DNA from 2 places in the Hypericibacter sp. genome. Region 2 is predicted to be linked to the other one. Evidence: predicted binding sites of a transcription regulator. Region 2 holds the regulator's gene; the other holds the start of a gene.
What was found. Region 2 encodes PhoB, which activates phosphate uptake and scavenging genes when phosphate is short. Its sites were predicted from a motif close to TNTCATAAAACTGTCA; they were not measured.

Region 1 (4,495 bases), on a different contig from region 2:
GCGCACGAAACGGTCGACGACCCAGAAGAAGATCGCGCCAATGACAATGATGATCAGAATGTTGATGGCAAGCAAAACCATGAAACCCTCCTTGAGCGACGCTCGTTCCTGCAATGCCCGCAGCCTCGATTGAGGTCGCGGTGGAACCGCGCCAACCCCGTCAAACGCAGGCGGGGCTTGCCAGGTTCCCAGGAACCGAGCCCGACGGGCAGAGAACCTGCCTTCAAGAGATCCAGGCCTTCCGACATGCCTGATATAACACGCCATGCCGTACCGCGGTTAATCATGATTCGATTCCAAGGAGATATCACCCATGAACGGATCGCGACTCGTCGCCATTGTTCTGATCGCCGCCGGCGTTCTCGCCCTTGCCTATGGCGGATTCACCTACACCAAGAAAACCCATGAGGCGCAGATCGGGACCCTCGAGCTGTCCGTCCAGGAAAAGGAGACCGTGGACATTCCGATGTGGGCAGGCGTCGCGGCCATCGTCGGTGGGGCGGCGCTGCTGCTCCTGGGTGCACGCAAGAGCTGAAGGTTACCTCAGGCACGCGCCAGGGTAGCGGCGATCTCTCGCTCGATCGCGGCGCGTGCTCATGACCCTCGGTGGCGAGCAGCGCGGGAAATTTCTGTCAGCCCTGTCTGTCGCCGGGTCGACTGAATCCGAACGGGACGCGGTCCCGCCCCTGTGACATGGCCTTCGACCTCCGAGCGATCCCCGACATAAGCGGTGATGCAGAGGCAGGGGGCATGGGACACCCTGCCCTCGCCTCGACGACCGCCCCCCGCGATTCGAAATACGCCTGCCCGCAGGCAGGCAAACGCGGGCGCAAGGGCGAAGCCAACCCCTCTCTCGTTGCAGAAAATTCATATTGGGCGCCGGATCAGCGATCCCTTTGCGCGGGCGGCTTCTCCAGGCTTCCTGCCGCAGCAGCAGGCGCTGTCATATAACTTTCATCCAACTTCAATAAATTAAAACGGCTTCTTGGCGTCAGGTTCGGCCCGCCAGGTCGCGACGGGGGCGAATGGGTTCTTGGTGCTCGCGGCAGATGGCATCTCAACAAATGAGAGGGTTCCCATGAACTTGTCTGTAAAAGCCATTCGGCTTCTGGCGGCCGGCGTTGCGGCAGCCGGCTTCGTCACCGCAGCCTCGGCGGCCGAGATCTCCGGCGCCGGCGCGACCTTCCCTTATCCGATCTATGCCAAGTGGGCCGATGCCTACAAGCAGATCAGCGGCAACAGCCTGAACTACCAGTCGATCGGCTCGGGCGGCGGCATCAAGCAGATCACCGCCAACACGGTCACCTTCGGCGCCTCGGACAAGCCGCTGACGCCCGAAGAGCTCGACAAGGCGGGGCTGGCCCAGTTCCCGACCGTGATGGGCGGCGTGGTGCCGGTGGTGAATCTGGAAGGCGTCAATCCAGGCGACCTGGTGCTCGACGGCCCGACGCTCGCGGACATCTTCCTCGGCAAGATCACCAAATGGGACGACGCGGCGATCAAGAAGCTGAATCCGAGCCTGACGCTCCCCTCCCAGGCGATCGCCATCGTGCATCGCTCGGACGGATCGGGCACCTCCTTCATCTTCACCAACTATCTCTCGAAGATGAGCAAGGAATGGGCTGACTCGGTCGGTTCGAACACGGCGGTCCAGTGGCCGACCGGCATCGGCGCCAAGGGCAATGAAGGCGTCGCCGCGAACGTCGGCCAGACCGGCGGTTCGATCGGCTATGTCGAATACGCCTACGCCAAGCAGAACAAGCTGACCTTCACGAAGATGGTCAACCACGAGGGGCAGACTGTCGCCCCGACAGCCGACGCCTTCACGGCGGCGGCGGCCGGAGCCGATTGGGGCAGCGCCAAGGGCTTCTACATGATCCTGACGGATCAGGCCGGCGCCCAGAGCTGGCCGATCACAGCGGCGACCTTCATCCTGATGCAGCGCCGCCCGACCGACCAGGCCGCCTCGATCGAAGCCCTCAAATTCTTCGATTGGGCCTATGCCAATGGCGATCAGATGGCCGCGGACCTCGACTATATCCCGATGCCCGACGCCGTCGTGAAGCTGATCCACGCCTATTGGAAGGAAAGCATCAAGGGCTCGACCGGCACGGCGATCTATAGCGGCAGCATGTAAGACGGCTGTCATCGAAGAGTGCCATCGGTTCTTTAAGTGCCGCGCAGGCGGTGAGGAGGCTCCGAGAAGCCCCCTCACCGCTTGCTAAATTTGGGGATCAGCCTGCATGTCCGAAGCCGCCATGCCCGAATACAGCGCCGCTCCTCCGATGGACACAAGCCGCCTCGCGGCAGCGCGCCGTTTCTCCCGCAAGGATCATTTCTTCCATCGCCTGACCCAGGCATCGGCACTCGCCGTTCTGGGCATTCTCGTCGGCGTCATGGTGTCGTTGCTCATCGGCGCAGCGCCCGCGCTCGGAACCTTCGGCTTCAGCTTCCTCTGGACCGAATCCTGGAACCCTGTCACGGAGAAGTTCGGTGCCCTGGCGCCGATCTATGGCACGCTGGTCACCTCGGCGATCGCCATGCTCATCGCGGTCCCGATCGGCATCGGCATCGCGACCTTCCTGACCGAACTCTGCCCGCCCATTCTGCGCCGCCCCGTGGGCATCGCGATCGAACTCTTGGCCGGTGTGCCCAGCATCATCTACGGCATCTGGGGCCTGTTCGTGTTGGCGCCGATCCTGCAGCGCACCGTCCAGCCCTGGCTGATCGAGGTTTTCGGTCAGGTCCCCGTGCTCAGTTCCATCTTTGCCGGACCGCCCTACGGCATCGGCGTTCTCACCGCCGGACTAATCCTGGCGATCATGGTGCTGCCCTTCATCACGTCGGTGACACGCGACGTCTTCGACGCCGTGCCGCCGATGCTCAAGGAATCGGCGTATGGCCTCGGCTGCACCCGGCGCGAGGTGATGTGGAAGGTCGTGCTGCCCTATGCGCGCGTCGGCGTCACCGGCGGCATCATGCTGGCGCTGGGCCGCGCGCTCGGCGAGACCATGGCGGTCACTTTCGTCATCGGCAATGCGCATCGCATCAGCGCCTCGATCCTGGCTCCGGGCACGACGATCTCGGCCTCGATCGCCAATGAGTTCACCGAGGCGGTCGAGGACATCTACACCTCGTCCCTGATCTCCCTCGGCCTGATCCTCTTCATCATCACCTTCATCGTGCTGGCCCTGGCGCGCTACATGCTGCTGCGCATCGAACGCAAGACGGGAGGCTGAGTCATGGACGCAAAGATCTACGGCGTCCGGCGCATCCGGAACCATATTTTCCTGACCTCCTGCTTCGTCGCCACGGCGATCGGATTGACCTGCCTCGCCGTGATCCTCATCACACTGGTGGTGCATGGCGTCAGCGGCCTCAACCTCGCGGTCTTCACCGAGAGCACACCACCGCCAGGGTCCGCCGGCGGGCTCCAGAATGCGATCCTCGGCAGTCTGGTGATGACGACCCTGGCCGTGATCTTCGGCACGCCCCTGGGGATCATGGCCGGCACCTATCTCGCCGAATATGGCCGCCACGCCAAGCTCTCGGTCGTCATCCGCTTCATCAACGACATCCTCCTGAGCGCGCCCTCGATCGTGGTCGGCCTGTTCGTCTATGAGGTGATCGTGACGACCATGGGCCATTTCTCGGCCTGGGCCGGTGCCGTGGCGCTCGCCATCATCGTCATCCCGGTGGTGGTCCGCACCACCGAGGACATGCTGCGGCTGATCCCCGATCCCCTGCGCGAGGCCGCATCGGCGGTCGGTGCCCCGCGCTGGACCATGATTTCCCAGGTCGCCTACAAGGCGGCCCAGTCCGGCATCATCACCGGCATCCTCCTGGCCGTGGCGCGCATCAGCGGCGAGACCGCGCCCCTCCTCTTCACAGCGCTCAACAACCAGTTCTGGAGCAACAACTTCAATTCGCCGATGGCGAGCCTGCCGGTCACCATTTTCCAGTTCGCCATGAGCCCTTATGAGGAATGGCAGCAACTGGCCTGGACCGGCGCGCTGCTCATCACCTTCGCGGTGCTGGCGCTCAGCATCGGCGCGCGCATATTGGGATCGAAACGGAGATAACACATGGCCGCAACCGCGGTGAAGGTAGCCGTCAACAACCTGTCCTTCTATTACGCCAACTCGAAGGCGCTGAAGAGCATCAATCTCTCGATCCATGAGCGCGAAGTGACGGCCTTCATCGGGCCCTCCGGCTGCGGCAAGTCGACCCTGCTGCGCGTCCTCAACCGGATCTACGAGATGTATCCCAAGCAGCGCGCCGAGGGCGAAGTGCTGCTCGACGGGAAGAACATCCTGGACGGCGCCCAGGACATCAATCTCCTGCGCGCGCGCGTCGGCATGGTGTTCCAGAAGCCCACGCCCTTCCCGATGACGGTCTATGACAATGTCGCCTTCGGAATCCGCCTCTATGAGCGCTTGCCCAAGTCGGAGCTGGACGGGCGGGTCGAGCATGCGCTGCGCCATGCCGCCATCTG
Region 2 (4,495 bases):
CGAGCTCGCCGGGAAGGTGATCCAGGCCGACAAACGCATCGACGAATTGGAACATCAGATCGGCGAGATGGCCGTGCGGATGCTGGCCCTGCGCCAGCCCATGGCCTCCGATCTGCGCGAGGTGGTGGCCGCCCTCAAGATCTCGGCCGATCTGGAACGGATCGGCGACTACGCCACCAACATCGCCAAGCGCGCCATCGCCATCTCGCAGGCCCAGCCCGTGAGCACGCTGCAGGCGATTCCGCGCATGGGCCAGCTGGTGCAGAGCATCATCAAGGACGTTCTCGACGCCTATGTCGACAAGAACGCGGAGCGGGCGGTCGCCGCCTGGAGCCGCGATGAAGAAGTCGATTCGCTCTACAACAGTCTGTTTCGCGAGCTGTTGACCTACATGATGGAGGATCCGCGCAACATCGGCTCCTGCATCCACCTGATGTTCATCGCGAAGAACATCGAACGCATCGGTGACCATGCAACAAATATTGCGGAGACCGTCTATTTCCTCGTCCACGGTCGCGGGATCGAAATCGCCAGACCCAAAGGGGATGTCACAAGCTATGCAATCGCACCCACGCCCGGCGGACGCGCCGGCGCCTAGGCCGCAATCGATGCAGAAGCAGCAAGCCAAGCCGCTCGTCCTCGTGGTCGAGGACGAGGCGGCGCTCGTGACGCTGCTGCGCTACAATCTCGAGCGCGAAGGCTTCGAGGTGATCGAGGCCCGTGACGGCGAGGAGGCGCTTCTCCTCGCCAAGGAACGCCGGCCGGATCTGGTCCTTCTGGACTGGATGCTGCCGCTGGTGTCGGGCATCGAGGTCTGCCGGCAGCTCCGCCGCCTGCCCGAGACCCGGGCCGTGCCGGTGGTGATGCTGACGGCGCGCGGCGAGGAGGCCGACAAGGTTCGCGGCCTCGACAGCGGCGCCGACGATTATGTCACCAAGCCCTTCAGCCCCGGCGAGCTGATCGCCCGGCTGCGGGCGCTGCTCCGCCGCTCGCGGCCGGCGCTCGATGGCGACAATCTGCAATATGAGGACCTGATGATGGACCTCATCGCGCACCGGGTGCGTCGCAACGGACGCGACATCCATCTGGGGCCGACGGAGTTCCGCCTGCTGCGCCATCTGATGGAGCATCAGGGCCGCGTCTTCACCCGCGAGCAGCTGCTCGACGTGGTGTGGGGTCCCGACGTCTATGTCGAGCCGCGCACGGTCGATGTCCATATCCGGCGCCTGCGCAAGGCGATCAATGACGGGGCGGATTTCGATCTGATCCGCACCGTTCGCTCGGCCGGCTACTCGCTCGACCGCGAGCAATAGGTCCTGCGGCCATCGGAAGCAGCCAGGCTGCTTCCGATGGCGCACGGCCTGCCCTCTCCGATATCCCGCCTTCTCGTAACTCGAACGCGATCCATGGGGATTGGCGTTGCGGGTTCGCCAGCATGACATGTGTCAGCGCGCCTGACCGGTTCTAGCGGCTTTCTTAACCCTATCCCGGTTATCGCTGGGCGGAAGGATTGGCGCTCCGAGGACTGTGGAACAGCGGGTGCCGATCCACCCTGTCATTCACAGAGTCGCTCGGAGACATCTCATGCTCATTCCGGCACGTAAGCTGGCGCTGGCGGTCATTGCCTGCGCCTCGGGCTTGTTCCTGATCGCACCCGCCGCATCGGCGGACGAGGTCGGCGCTTTGTTCGAGGCCACCGGTCTCGCGAATGTCACGCCGCTCACGGATCAGTCCATGAGCCAGTTGCGGGGCGGCGGTTTCGAGACGGCTCTGTCCGGCCTGCTCTTCGGGCTCCTGGAGCAATCCGACAGCGCTTCGATGGCTGGCGCAGCGCCCAGCGGTGCGCACGGCGCTTTGGAAAGCTTCTTTCCGGCATTTCTCGACGAGCTGCCCGCCATCAACCTGGTTGTGGCGGAGCTCAATGATCAGCCGACCGTGATGCGGATCGGAACCGCGCCGCAATCGTTGGGTTGCGGAAACGGTTTAAGTTGCCCTGCGGGCATGTCGGTTTCGCTCTACGCCAACAACGCGGCGCCCGCGGGCAATATGGCCGTGAACCTCACCATCACGCACTGAGTGATCGGAAGCAGGACAGCCTTGCTTCCGATTGAGTGTGACGCTAACCGTGCTCTTCGTAACTTTTGATGCGGTCTCCGTACTGGATTGGCCGGAAGGCGGATGCTAGGCTTCTGCTTCATCCAATCATCCCAGGCCCAGTGTCACAACGGAGGCCTCACATGCTGCTCCCAGCACGCAAGCTGGCGTTCCTCGCCATTGCCCTTGCCGGCGGTTTGATCACCGCGTCGTCACATTCCCTCGCCGATGACTCTGCCCTCCGCCCCGACCGTATCGGCATCGCCGATGCGGTTCCCGTGGCCGATCAACAGATGGGCGAACTGCGCGGCACCGGTTTTCTCGGGAGTTTCACCGCAGCCCTTTCCGCGGCACTGGGCCACCTGCCGACGGCATCGCTCAACGGGCCCGGTGTGCTGTTCTTGAGCTGCAGCAACGGCATCAGCTGCGCGCCGGGGACGACCATCAAGATCTTCGGCAGCAACCAGATCACCCCCGGGTCGTCTGGACAGGTGACCGTGATCACGGCGGTGAATCCGCACTGAGCCGTTAGGGTGCGGGCGACGATTTGCCGGTGGAACAACGCTGCATTGGCGTTGGGTGGGTCCATCGATGATCAGGTTGCCGCAATCGAGAGATTCCCGAGCGACGCGGCGACTCGGTTACGAGTAACGGGCAGGAGCAGTTGTGTTCATCCTCATTTGGGAGGTTCCCATGTCGACACGGGCACACAAACTGGCTTTGGCCGCCGCCGCATTTGCGGGTGGCCTGCTTTCGATGATCTCGCTTGCAAATGCCGGCGACGCACGCCTCGACGCCGCCCGCATCGGCCCGATTGACGGCATCGCGCTCGATGACGGGCAGATGAGCGAGTTGCGTGGCACCGGCATATTCGGGAGCGCCTTCCAGGCGTTTCTGAACTCGCTGCCGCCGGGAAATACCGTCAAGGCACAGCTCAATGATCAGACGGGGTTTCGAACGAGCACAACGATGCCGGTGACGCTGAGTTGTGGCAACGGGATTACCTGCCCCGCCGGGATGACAGTCAATCTATCCGCCAATAACAATGCCCCTTCAGGCAGCGTGTCGGTGAACGTGACCAGGACCACGATCATCAACCACTGAGTGTTTGTTCTGGGCAGTGCCATGAAGCAGGAAGCTGCCTGAGACCGCCGCTGTGTCTCAACGTCAGGCAGCTCGTCAGGGTGACCTGCCGCGGATGTCGGATGCATCCCTGAGACCGCGTCTAACAGCCAAGTGAAGGGACTGCCGTCCGACGGACGGCAGGATTTTTGTCTGTTTCCAGGCTGTCATGCTGACCTTTATACGGGAGGGTCCCATGCTTACACGAGCACACAAGCTGGCTTTCGCCGCCGGCGCCTTTGCGGGCGGCTTGTTGTCAGCCATCTCTCTTGGAAATGCGGGCGATACGACCCTCACTGCCGACCGCATGGGGGCGATCGACGGCATTGCGCTCAATGACGCACAGTTGAACGAGCTTCGCGGCGCGGGCGTCTCCGGGAGCGACCTCGCGGGGACGATCGTAAATCCCGTCGTGATCACGCGTCACATCAATATCACGATCGTGCATCACTTCAGTTTTACGATCACCCGCAACATCGTCATCGGGACTCCGAATCCTTAGAGTGAACGGAATGCTGCTCCAGGCGGTCGACGATCTGCGAGCTGCTCCTGATGTGCCTTGCCGACATTGGCACGGGATCCTCCATGTTGATCCCGGTGGAGCATCACGGAAATTTAATCGCCGTTGCAACTTTTGATGGGGTCTCCGTTCTGGATCGGCGGCGAGGTGCGGTGATATGGTCCCCGCTCACCCGATTTCCCTCAGGCCCGGTGTCGCAACGGAGGCCTTCCATGCTGGTTTCAGCGGGCAAGCTGGCGTTTCTCGGCCTTGCCGGCGTTTTGACTTTTTCATCATTCCCATGCTTCGCCGGCGACGCTGTCCTCAGCGCCGATCGCATCGGTCTTGGCGACGCGGTCGCCTTGAACGATCGCGAGATGGGCGATCTGCGCGGCACGGGCTTTCTCGGGGCCCTGACGCAAGGACTGCTCGGGACCCTGACTCCCACGGCCAGGACCGCACTCGCCAACGGCAGCCAGAGCACGCTCAACGCGCTGACCGGCTTCATCCCCACGCTGCTGAGCGTGCTGCCCCCGGGCAACACCGTCTCGGCGCAGATCGGCACCGGGCCGCCCGTGACCCAGAACGGGACCGGGCCGCAGTCGCTCGGTTGCGGGAACGGAATCACCTGCGGTCCCGGGACCTCGGTCTCGCTCTCGAGCAGCAACAATCCCGCCTCGGCGAGCGCGAGCATCAGTTTCACGCTTCACTGACGGCTCGCGGGCCATCTGCCCCGCGGCCTCTCGCTGCCAGGGAGGCCGCGGGCAGATCGTCAGCCCG

Region 1: a site for PhoB is predicted at 942-957, ahead of pstS (phosphate ABC transporter substrate-binding protein PstS). Genes of this name have one in related genera too.

The regions. Positions count from the first base shown of each region.
Region 1 covers NZ_JBOHKS010000159.1:41,307-45,801, reverse strand. The annotation lists gene ACREE8_RS12300 (hypothetical protein) at 1-81, opposite strand, end outside; gene ACREE8_RS12295 (hypothetical protein) at 314-535, shown strand; gene pstS (phosphate ABC transporter substrate-binding protein PstS) at 1,079-2,137, shown strand; gene pstC (phosphate ABC transporter permease subunit PstC) at 2,244-3,239, shown strand; gene pstA (phosphate ABC transporter permease PstA) at 3,243-4,082, shown strand; gene pstB (phosphate ABC transporter ATP-binding protein PstB) at 4,086-4,495, shown strand, end outside.
Region 2 covers NZ_JBOHKS010000045.1:3,820-8,314, forward strand. The annotation lists gene phoU (phosphate signaling complex protein PhoU) at 1-598, shown strand, start outside; gene phoB (phosphate regulon transcriptional regulator PhoB) at 609-1,313, shown strand; gene ACREE8_RS03315 (hypothetical protein) at 1,585-2,076, shown strand; gene ACREE8_RS03320 (hypothetical protein) at 2,238-2,618, shown strand; gene ACREE8_RS03325 (hypothetical protein) at 2,788-3,198, shown strand; gene ACREE8_RS03330 (hypothetical protein) at 3,413-3,718, shown strand; gene ACREE8_RS03335 (hypothetical protein) at 3,949-4,428, shown strand; gene ACREE8_RS03340 (PadR family transcriptional regulator) at 4,488-4,495, opposite strand, start outside.